Linked DNA regions of Sorangium aterium. The protein of the gene in region 1 interacts with the protein of each later gene in a pairwise test. Links are inferred from orthologs where the notes say so. Each region holds a gene or a part of one and is shown on either strand. Other genes may lie near its edges.

Region 1 (4,904 bases):
CGCCCCGGCCATGCCCTCTCCCACCCCCGAGGGTACACCACTCGCGCTCACCCGGGCGACGTCCCGGTGCACGACCGTGATGGGCAGCCCCGTCTTCCGCCGCAGGCTGTCGCTGAGCGCGTTGGTGAGCACGACGGAGCGGTGCCGACCGCCGGTGCACCCGATGCCGACGGTGAGGTAGCTCTTTCCTTCGCTGGCGTAGCGCGGCATGCAGAACGAGAGGAGCTGCTCTGTCCTGCAGATGAACTCGAGGGCATCCGCGTTCTTCAGGATGTACTCCCGCACCGGCTCGTCGTTCCCCGTGAGCTCGCGGAGGCCGTGGACGAAATACGGGTTGTCGAGGAAGCGGACGTCGAAGAGCAGATCGGCGTCGAGCGGGATGCCGTACTTGTAACCGAACGAGACGAACCGGGTGGACATCCGGGGCACCTCGACCTTCGAGGGGCGCAGCCGCTCGATGACGACGCGGCGCAGGTCGTGCGTCGACAGCCGGGTCGTGTCGAGCTCGATGGTCGCCCTGGCCCGCAACGACGCGAGCCGCTCGCGCTCGAGGAGGACGCCGTCGAGCATCGCGATGGCGCCGCTGCCGCCGGTCGTCAGCGGGTGCGGGCGCCGCGTCTCGCTGAAGCGCCGGAGCAGCGTCTCGTCCGAGGCGTCGAGGAAGAGGATCACCACGTCCCGTCCGTTCCGGATGGAGTCGAGCGCCGCCGTGGCGCCCGCCAGGAAGGAGCCCACCCGGACGTCGATGCCGAGCCCGATCCGGGTGATCCCGCCCGACTCGCACGCCTCGACCGCCGGCTGCACGAGCGACGTGGGCAGGTTGTCGACGCAGAAGAACCCGAGGTCCTCCAGGGCGTGGAGCGCCGTCGACTTGCCCGCGCCGGAGAGGCCCGTGACGACGACGACGCGCCCCGGCGCGCCGTCGGGCCCGTGCAGGCCGTGCTGCTGCTGATCGCCTGCGTTGCTCACCCTCGCCTCCTCGGCCGCGGCAGGCTCACGGACGACTCCGTGGGGCTGAACCCGGAGCTCGGGCGATCGGGGGGCGGCCTGCCCCGATCCGCGGGCGGCCGGAAGGCGCTGCTCGGGGGGTTCGGCGCGTCCACGCCGCGGCCGGGCGGCGGAGGCCGGGGCGGGCCGGGCGGCGCGGCGCTCCGCGAGGCGCCTTCCTCGGCGAGCCTCGCCGGCGGCGGGATCGACGACTCCTCCGGCGAGCGCTCGCGGAGCAGCTCGCCCTCGACGTTGCCGAAGAACTCGCGGGCCGCGTGGAACCCGGCGTTCTTCAGGAGCTCGTTGCGGGCGGCGACCTCGAGGATCGACGCCATGTCGCGGCCCGGGCGCACGGGGATGACGAGCTCCCGGATCTTCACGCCGAGGATGGTGTGGTACCGCTCGTCCAGCCCGAGCCGATCGTACTCGGTGTCCTTCGACCACTCGACCAGCTTCACCACGACGTCGATCCGCTTGCGCTCGCGGATCGACGTGACGCCGAAGAGGTCCTTCACGTTGAGGATGCCGAGGCCACGCACCTCGAGGTGGTACCGGAGGAGCTCCGCCGGGGCCCCGAAGACCATGCCGGGAGGACGGTAATCGCACTCCACGGCGTCGTCGGCCACGAGCCGGTGGCCGCGCATCACGAGATCGAGCGCGCACTCGCTCTTGCCGATCGCGCTCGACCCCATGAGAAGGAGGCCCACGCCGAAGACGTCGACGAGCACGCCGTGCAGGCGCAGTCGCGGCGCCAGGCGATCGTCGAGCAGCGCGTGCAGCGCGGTGATCGTGGCGCTCGATCGCACGGCCGAGACGAGGAGCGGCGTCCCGGTCTCCTCGGCGCACTGCGCGAGCTCAGGCACAGGGACGAACCCGATGCCGGAGCCGTTCGCCTCGAACGGCTGATCGCCCTGCGTGACGATGACGCAGCACAGGCCGAGCTCGAAGAAGCCGCGCAGCGACAGGAGCCGGTCTTCGCGGGAGAGCTTGTGGAGGAACGAGAGCTCTGTCTGCCCGAGGATCTGCACCCGCGTCGGCACGATGCCGTGGAAGTGGCCGACGAGCGCGAGCCCGGACTTCTGGATGCGGGTGTTCATGATGGGCCGATCGAGGCCCGCGGCGCCGGCGATGAGCGTGAGATCGATGCCGAGCCCCTCGTCGGCCATCAGGCTCCGCACCGCGATGACGGGGCGGTCCGCGCGCCCTCCGCCGGTCGAGGGGGGCATCCGGCCGCCTCCTTCCCCTTCCTGTCCGCTGCTGCGCGGGCCGCTCATGACACCGACCTCCCTTCCTCGGCGGCGATGAGCTCGAACGCCGCGCGCCCGGTCGAGGCGCCGAGCAGGCGCCGCCTGAAGCTTTCGTCCCGCAGCAGACGGGAGATGCGCGCCAGCGTCTTCAGGTGCTCGCCCGTAGCGCGCTTCGGCCCGATCACGGCCACGAGGATCGACACCGGCGCCCCGTCGATCGCGTCGAAGTCGATCGGCTTCGGGCAGATCAGGACCGCGCCGATCAGCCGATCGACGCCCTCCATCGCGCCGTGGGGGATGGCCACGCCGCTGCCGACGCCGGTGGACTGCAGGCGCTCGCGCTCGCCGAGCACCCGCTCGATGTCGTCGGCCTTGACCCCCGGCTGTCCTGTCGCGAGCAGGGCGGCGAGCCGGCGGAGCGCGTCCGCCTTCGAGCGGACGACCCCCTCCTGCTCGCTGGCGACGGATACCTGGTGCGCGGTCAAGATGTCGCGGACTTGCATGCTGATTTCGGCGCTCGGGCGAGGTGAGAGGGCTCTGGAACGGCGCACGTGGCACGGTCGGCGCGGCGCTCGGCCAGGGCCAAGCGAGCCGATGTGGCCATCGTACCCTGGGGACCTCGGGTACGCGACTCAAGGACGCTATCGCGGCGAGCGTCCCGGAGGGAGCGATCTTCGCGCCGCGGTCGCTGGGCGACCGCCGCGGCGCTCCGGGCAGGTCGTGCGTGCGCTGGGGGCGAGCCGATAGAGACGAGCGCCCTTCGCCGCCGCGGCGAGAGCTGCGGCTCACGCGGAGGGAGCGCGCCGCCTCGCCCGCGAGCGGCGGCTCACGGGGCGGGAGCGCGCCGCGCCAGCGGGCGCGGCGGCCCTCGCTCCGGTTCGCGCGCCGCGCCTCGGCGGAGCGCCCGGTGGTTTACGATCGGGTGCGCCCCGCCGAGGCCACCGCTTCGCGCTCCACCTCCACGGCGTACTCGCCGGCGCTCGTCGCGCCGCGCTTCCGCGCCATGGTGTGTCCCTTTCCATCGCGGATCTGCCGCTCGAGCTTGTCGTGGACCGTGTCGATCGACGCGTACATGTCCTCACCCCGTTCGGTCGCATGGAAGGCTAGACTGCCGGAGGAGATGCGAACGTCGGCGACATGCGTCAGACCCTCTACGGAGAGGGTGACCTGCGCCGTCATCGCCTGCCTAAGGAACTTCTGGAGCTTGGCCACCTTCTCGTGGGCGTACTTCTTCACGGCGTCGGTACCCACCATATGCCGGAACGTGATCGTGATGTTCATCGGGTCCAGCCTTCCTTCCCTGATGCGTAGATGAAACAATCGACTACGGCTACAGAGCACCCCTCCATCTCCATAGTAACACTGATGTAGAGCTCCAGTCTGCACTCAACGGCGCAGCGCTTTCGTTTTGTTTGGCGTCGTTCCGTTTCTGCGGGTCTTGCCGCGCCTTGCCCTGACTTGCCGGGAATTGTCGCGGCTTGGCGCCGCTCGCCACCTCTCGCGCACCTGGTCGTGCCCACGCGTCACCATGGCTTGCCGCGCTGCGTCCTGCGCGGCGAGCGCGCCTCCTCTCAACAAGCCTTGGCACGCCCCGCTTGTTCCAGCGCCCGGCGCACCGTGTGCGGGGCCTGGCCCGAGGCCAGCGCGATCTCGCCGATCGTGGGTGTGCGCCCGAGCTCGGCCGCGAGCCGCCTCGCGCTCGCGAGGACGGCCCGGAGCACCTCGACATCGCCCGGATCGAGCGGCTCGGCGACGCGGAGGCCCTCCGACTCCAGCCGGTCGATGATGTACTCCACCTCCTCGTACGAGACCGCCCGCCGGTCGACGACTTCGGCGATGTCGTTGAGGTCCACCCGACCGGTCGACCTATGGCGTGTAAGGAGCTCCTGGATCATGTCGTCGATGACAGGCGGCACGGCGCTAGCGTGCCACCTTCGCGCAGGCCGCGCACGCGCCTGGGCGCGCGAAAGCAGGCCCGAAAGCCGAGCGCGAGACCGAGCTGATCGAGCGTCTCGTCGCCGCGCTCCGCGGCCCTCCCCGCGGCCTCGCCGCGCGGAGCCTGGCCAGCCGGCTCGCCCGCCGCGGGCCCGCCGCCGCGTCACGGCTCATGATCACGGCGCTCCACGGTGAACCGCACCTCACCTCGTCTCGCCCCGCTCGCCACGACCGACGTCTTCATCTGTTCAGCGATGTTTCCGCCAGGATGCGTGAGGCATGATAGAAATGGACGCGTCATCGGGCGGATACACATCAGGAGATCTTCCATGCGCTGGGCCCCTCCCGAATCGCGATCGCGTTATGCGATCCGCGACCATATCGAAGCAAACCTGGATCCGGTCAAGGATCATCAGGAGATTGCATTTCTCTCGACGTGCTATGATTTCTCTTGGGACACGCAGCACGCCCTCGAGCTCGCGCTGTTCCGTGTGTTCGGGATCGCCAAGGGCACACCGCTCCTGGTGCAGACAGGGGAGCTCCTCCAGCGCACCCAGAAGCGCTACGACGACACGGTCCTCATCCTCTCCGAGATGCTGGAGAACGGATACGACAGCGACCGCGGCCGGGCGGCGCTGCGGCGCATGAACCGGCAGCACGGGCGTTACGCCATCCCGAACGACGAGTACCTGTACACGTTGTCGACGTTCATCTTCGAGCCCATCCGCTGGAACG
Region 2 (5,346 bases), 2.0 Mb from region 1 along the record:
ACGCCACGCCCGAGGCCAAGCTCTCGCTCATCCGCGATTACCAGATGGGCGGACGGCTCGTCGCCATGACCGGCGACGGGACGAACGACGCCCCCGCGCTGGCGCAGGCGGACGTCGCGGTCGCCATGAACACGGGCACCCAGGCCGCGAAGGAGGCCGGGAACATGGTCGATCTCGACTCGAACCCGACCAAGCTCATCGAGATCGTCGAGATCGGCAAGCAGCTCCTGATGACGCGGGGCGCGCTCACGACCTTCAGCCTGGCGAACGACGTCGCGAAGTACTTCGCCATCATCCCGGCGGCCTTCGTCTCGACGTATCCTGCGCTCGGGCGGCTCGACGTGATGGGGCTCGCCACGCCGCGGAGCGCCGTGCTCTCCGCGGTGATCTTCAACGCGCTCGTCATCGTCGCGCTCATCCCGCTCGCGCTCCGGGGCATCCGCTACCGGTCCGTCGGCGCGGAGCGGATGCTCCGCAGGAACCTGCTCGTCTACGGCCTCGGCGGGCTCATCGCGCCGTTCGTGGGCATCAAAGGGATCGATCTCCTCCTCTCCGCCCTCGGCCTCGCCTGAGCTCCCAAGGAAAGAACGCCATGCTCGCGCACCTGCGACCCGCCCTCGTCCTCCTCCTCGTCCTCACCGGCCTCACGGGGTTCGCCTACCCGCTGCTCTCGACCGCCGTCGCGCAGGCCGCGTTCCCGCACCAGGCGAACGGCAGCCTCGTGCTCCAGGGCGGCCGCGTGGTCGGATCGAGCCTGCTCGGCCAGCCGTTCAACGATCCGCGCTACTTCTGGGGCCGCCCCTCGGCGACGAGCCCCGTCCCCTACGCGGGGCAGGCCTCTGCCGGGAGCAACCTCGGGCCCACGAACCCTGCCCTGGCCGAGGCGGTCAAAGCCAGGATCGAGGCGCTCCGCGCCGCGGATCCGGAGGCCGCCGCGCCGGTGCCCGTCGACCTGGTGACCGCCTCCGGCAGCGGCCTCGATCCGCACATCAGCCCCGCGGCGGCGGAGTACCAGGTGCGGCGCGTGGCGCGCGCGCGGAGCCTGGGAGACGACGAGGTGCGCCGGCTCGTCGCGCGGCACACCGAGGGGCGCTTTCTCGGCCTCCTCGGCGAGCCCCACGTGAACGTGCTGCTCCTGAACCTCGCCCTCGACGGCGCCCGCTGAGGAGAGCGCGAGCGGTGGCGGACGCACGCGAAGACCGGCCGGATCCCGAGGCGCTGCTCGCCGCGGCCCGCGAGGAGGAGGAGCGCGAGGGGAAGGGCAAGCTCAAGATCTTCTTCGGCGCTGCGCCCGGCGTCGGCAAGACGTACGCGATGCTGGCGGCGGCGCGGTCGCTCCACGCCGAAGACGTCGACGTCGTCGTCGGGTGGGTCGAGACGCACGGGCGCGCCGAGACGGAGGCGCTCCTCGGCGGGCCTCCGCCGCTGCCGCGCCTGCCGGCGATCGAGGTCGAGCACCGCGGCAGGACGCTGCGCGACTTCGACCTCGAGGCCGCGCTGGAGCGCCGCCCGAAGCTCCTCCTCGTCGACGAGCTCGCGCACACGAACGCGCCGGGGCTCAGGCACCCGAAGCGCTGGCAGGACGTCATCGACCTCCTCGACGCGGGGATCGACGTCTACACAACCGTCAACGTCCAGCACATCGAGAGCCTGAACGACGTCGTGGCCCAGGTGACCGGCGTCGTGGTCCGGGAGACGGTGCCCGACTCGATGATCGAGCGCGCCGACGAGATCGAGCTCATCGACCTCCCGCCGGACGACCTCCTCGAGCGGCTGCGCGAGGGCAAGGTCTACCTCTCGGAGCAGATCGAGCGCGCGGCGAGCAACTTCTTCCGCAAGGGCAACCTGATCGCCCTGCGCGAGCTCGCCCTGCGGCGCACCGCCGAGCGCGTCGACGATCAGATGCGCGGCTACATGCGCGCCCACGGCATCCAGAAGACGTGGGCCGTCGCCGAGCGGATCGTCGTCTGCGTGGGGCCGAGCCCCATGTCGGCGCGGCTCATCCGGGCGACGCGGCGGATGGCCGGCAGCCTGAAGGCGGAGTGGCACGCGGTCACCGTGCAGACGCCGGCGCAGGCGCGGCTCTCCCAGGCCGACCGCGGGCGGGTCGACCGGAACCTCGCGCTCGCCGAGCGCCTCGGCGCCACCACGGTCCAGCTCCACGGCGCTCAGGTCGCCGGGGAGGTCCTGCGGTACGCCAGGCAGCACAACGTCAGCAAGATCGTCGTCGGCAAGCCGACCCACCCTCGCTGGAAGGACTTCGTCTACGGCTCGCTGCTCGACGATCTCGTGCGCCAGAGCGGCGACATCGACGTCTACGTCATCCAGGGGACGGCGGAGGCGCAGCGGTCCGAGGTCGGGTCGCCGGAGCGGCGCCGCGTCGCGCCGCTGGCCTACGCCCTCAGCGCGGGCGTCGTGGCGCTCTGCACGCTGGTCTCGTGGGTCATGCACCCGTCCTCCGACCTGGCGAACCTCATCATGGTGTACCTGCTCGGGGTCGTCTTCGTCGCGAGCCGCTTCGGGCGAGGCCCCTCGGTGCTCGCCTCGGTGCTCGGCGTCGCGGCCTTCGATTTCTTCTTCGTCAAGCCGTACCTGACCTTCGTCGTCAGCGACCTCCGGTACCTCGTCACGTTCGCGATCATGCTGCTCGTGGCGCTGATCATCGCCGGCCTCACCGTGCGCATCCGCCGCGACGCCGAGAGCGCCGGCCAGCGGGAGCAGCGCACAGCGGCGCTCTACGCGATGAGCAGGGAGCTGACCGCCCTGCGCGAGACCGACAAGCTCAGCCTCGCGGCGGCGCGCCACGTGCGCGACGTCTTCGAGGCCGATGCGGTGGTCCTCCTGCCCGGCCCCGACGGCCGCCTCGCCGTCTGCGCGGGGACGGCGGAGGGCGTTGTCGCCGGCGAGCAGGAGCGGGCTGTCGCGGAGTGGGCGTATGCGCGCGGCAAGGTCGCGGGGGCCGGGACCGACACGCTCCCGAGCGCGGGCGCGATGCACCTGCCGCTCCAGGGGTCCTCCGGGCCGATCGGCGTCCTCAGCGTCCGGCCGCGCGGGTCGTGGCAGTCCCTCGACCTGGGCCGGCGCGAGCTGCTCGGCGCCTTCGCCACGCAGACGTCGCTCGCGCTGGAGCGCGCCCTGCTCGCGCGGCAGGCCCAGCGCGCGCAGCTCCACGCCCAGGCGGAGGAGCTCCGCAACGCCCTCCTGAGCTCGGTCTCGCACGACCTGCGCACGCCGCTCGCCACGATCACCGGCGTCGCGGGCGCGCTGCTCGACGAGGGGGCCGCGCTCGACCCGGCGGCCCGGCGCGACCTGACGCAGACCGTGCTGGAGGAGGCGCAGCGGCTCGAGCGCCTCGTGCGCAACCTGCTCGACATGACGCGCCTGGAGTCCGGCGCGCTCGCGGTGAAGAAGGAGTGGCTGCCGCTCGAGGAGATCGTGGGGGCAGCGCTGAACCGGGTCGAGGAGCGCCTGGAAGGCCGGGAGGTCTCGATCGAGCTCGACCGGGCCACGGAGCTCGTCCCGATGGATGGCGTGCTGATGGAGCAGGTGCTCATCAACCTGCTCGAGAACGCGCTCAAGTACTCGCCGGCCGGCAGCCCGATCGGGATCCGGGGGTTCACCGAGCGGAGCACGGCGATGCTCGAGATCGCGGATCGCGGTCCGGGCCTACCGCCCGGCGAGGAGGAGGCCATCTTCGAGAAATTCCACCGAGGCCGCGGCCAGACGCAGCGCGGCCTCGGCCTCGGCCTCACCATCTGCCGCGGCATCGTGGCCGCGCACGGCGGACAGATCACGGCCGAGGATCGGCCTCATGGGGGCGCGGTCTTCCGCGTGACGTTGCCCATCGAGGGCCGCCCGCCGCACCTCGCCGCCCCGGAGCTGCCGGCGGCCGCGGGCGCTTGATATCGTGGGTGGGCGATGGCGGAAGCGTCTCCTCTCGTGCTGCTGATCGAGGACGAGCCGCAGATGCGCCGCTTCTTGCGCGCGATGCTGGCGGCCCGCGGCTACCGGCTCGTGGAGACGGAGACGGGCGCCGAGGGCATCGCCCAGGCGACGACGCGCAATCCGGATCTCGTGCTCCTCGATCTCGGGCTCCCTGACATGGACGGCCTGGAGGTGACCCGGCGGCTCCGGGAGTGGACCGCTGTCCCGATCATCGTGCTGTCGGCCCGCGGCCAGGAGCAGGACAAGATCGACGCGCTGGACGGCGGCGCCGACGATTACCTGACCAAGCCGTTCAGCGCGGGTGAGCTCCTGGCGCGGCTGCGCGTGGCCCTGCGCCACGCCGCCCACGCGGCGAAGGCGGAGAGCTCAACCTTCAAGGTGCAGGACGTCGATGTCGATCTCGCGCGCCGGGTCGTGCTGCGGGGCGGCGAGGAGATCCACCTGACACCGATCGAGTACAAGCTGCTCACGACGCTGATCCGACACGCCGGAAAGGTGCTGACGCACCGCCAGCTCCTCGGCGAGGTGTGGGGCCCTGCCTACGCGGGGCAGACACACTATCTGCGCGTCTACATGGCGCAGCTGCGGCACAAGCTGGAGCGCGACCCGGCGCGACCGCAGATCCTGATCACCGAGCCCGGCGTGGGCTACCGGCTCAAGGGGACTCGAGTCGAGCCGTAGCCAACGCGAGCGCGCTCTCAGCTCGCGATGCGCCGGAGCACGATGACCGGCCGCCCCGCGTCGCGCGAGCGATCGATATCCACCTTGCAGTCGAGCATCCAGTCGTTGTGGTCCTCCGGATCGGCGATGATCTGCTGGACCACCCAGGAGCCGCCGTCCTCGGCGGGGTGGATGATCGTGTTGCTCGGGCTCCGGGCCGCCGGATCGGTGCGGATCGCGGCGTGCTCCGCGTAATAGCCCCGGAGCGCCTCGTCCAGCCGCTCCGCCGTCCAGGGCGCCTCCTCCCCCTCCACCATCTCGGAGGCGACCTCGTAGTCGCGGCGGGCCAGCGCGCGCAGGAAGAAGAAGAGCTCGTTCCTCACGAGCACCGTGAAGTCCTTGACGTTCCGCGTGACGTCGAACGCGGCCGGCTCCCCGGCGCCGCCCGGGGCCGCCGAGCGCGGCTGGAACGACGGGTCGCGCAGCCGCTCCCACTCGTCGAGCAGGCTCGAGTCCACGCCCCGGATGAGCGCCCGGAAATAGGCGATCATGTCGATGGTGTCGCTGTCCTTCGCGTACTCGGGCACCGTCTGGACGAGCGCCTTGTACACCTCGGAGACGTACCTGAGGAGCAGCCCCTCCGCCCGCTCCAGGTTGTACTCCCGGATGTACTCGCTGAACGACAGGTATTGCTCGTACATCTCGCGCGCCACGCCCTTCGGGCGGATGTTCTCCTGCCCT

The links. Proteins that work in one complex are often made in the same cells at the same time.
Region 2: the proteins of POL72_RS09355 (region 1) and POL72_RS01845 interact in binary tests that used the Escherichia coli proteins (3 or more experiments, as listed by UniProt). The link is inferred for Sorangium aterium from one-to-one orthologs.

Annotation. Positions count from the first base shown.
Region 1 is NZ_JAQNDK010000001.1:2,568,467-2,573,370, forward strand. Bases 998-3,850 are described here. They hold POL72_RS09355 (PTS sugar transporter subunit IIA), read right to left. Parts: upstream 2,738-3,850; coding sequence 2,258-2,737; downstream 998-2,257. Other genes in these bases: hprK (HPr(Ser) kinase/phosphatase), read right to left, coding at 998-2,213; hpf (ribosome hibernation-promoting factor, HPF/YfiA family), read right to left, coding at 3,147-3,515; POL72_RS09365 (sigma-70 domain-containing protein), read right to left, coding at 3,806-3,850. Also shown: RNase adapter RapZ, read right to left, coding at 1-969; more of hprK, read right to left, coding at 966-997; more of POL72_RS09365, read right to left, coding at 3,851-4,150; POL72_RS09370 (oxygenase MpaB family protein), read left to right, coding at 4,499-4,904. UniProt on the Escherichia coli protein: Seems to have a role in regulating nitrogen assimilation.
Region 2 is NZ_JAQNDK010000001.1:551,795-557,140, forward strand. The notes cover bases 809-4,103. They hold POL72_RS01845 (DUF4118 domain-containing protein), read left to right. Parts: upstream 809-1,179; coding sequence 1,180-3,903; downstream 3,904-4,103. Other genes in these bases: kdpC (potassium-transporting ATPase subunit KdpC), read left to right, coding at 809-1,165; POL72_RS01850 (response regulator), read left to right, coding at 3,919-4,103. In the rest of the region: potassium-transporting ATPase subunit KdpB, read left to right, coding at 1-572; more of kdpC, read left to right, coding at 593-808; more of POL72_RS01850, read left to right, coding at 4,104-4,626; POL72_RS01855 (DEAD/DEAH box helicase), read right to left, coding at 4,644-5,346. UniProt on the Escherichia coli protein: Member of the two-component regulatory system KdpD/KdpE involved in the regulation of the kdp operon. KdpD may function as a membrane-associated protein kinase that phosphorylates KdpE in response to environmental signals.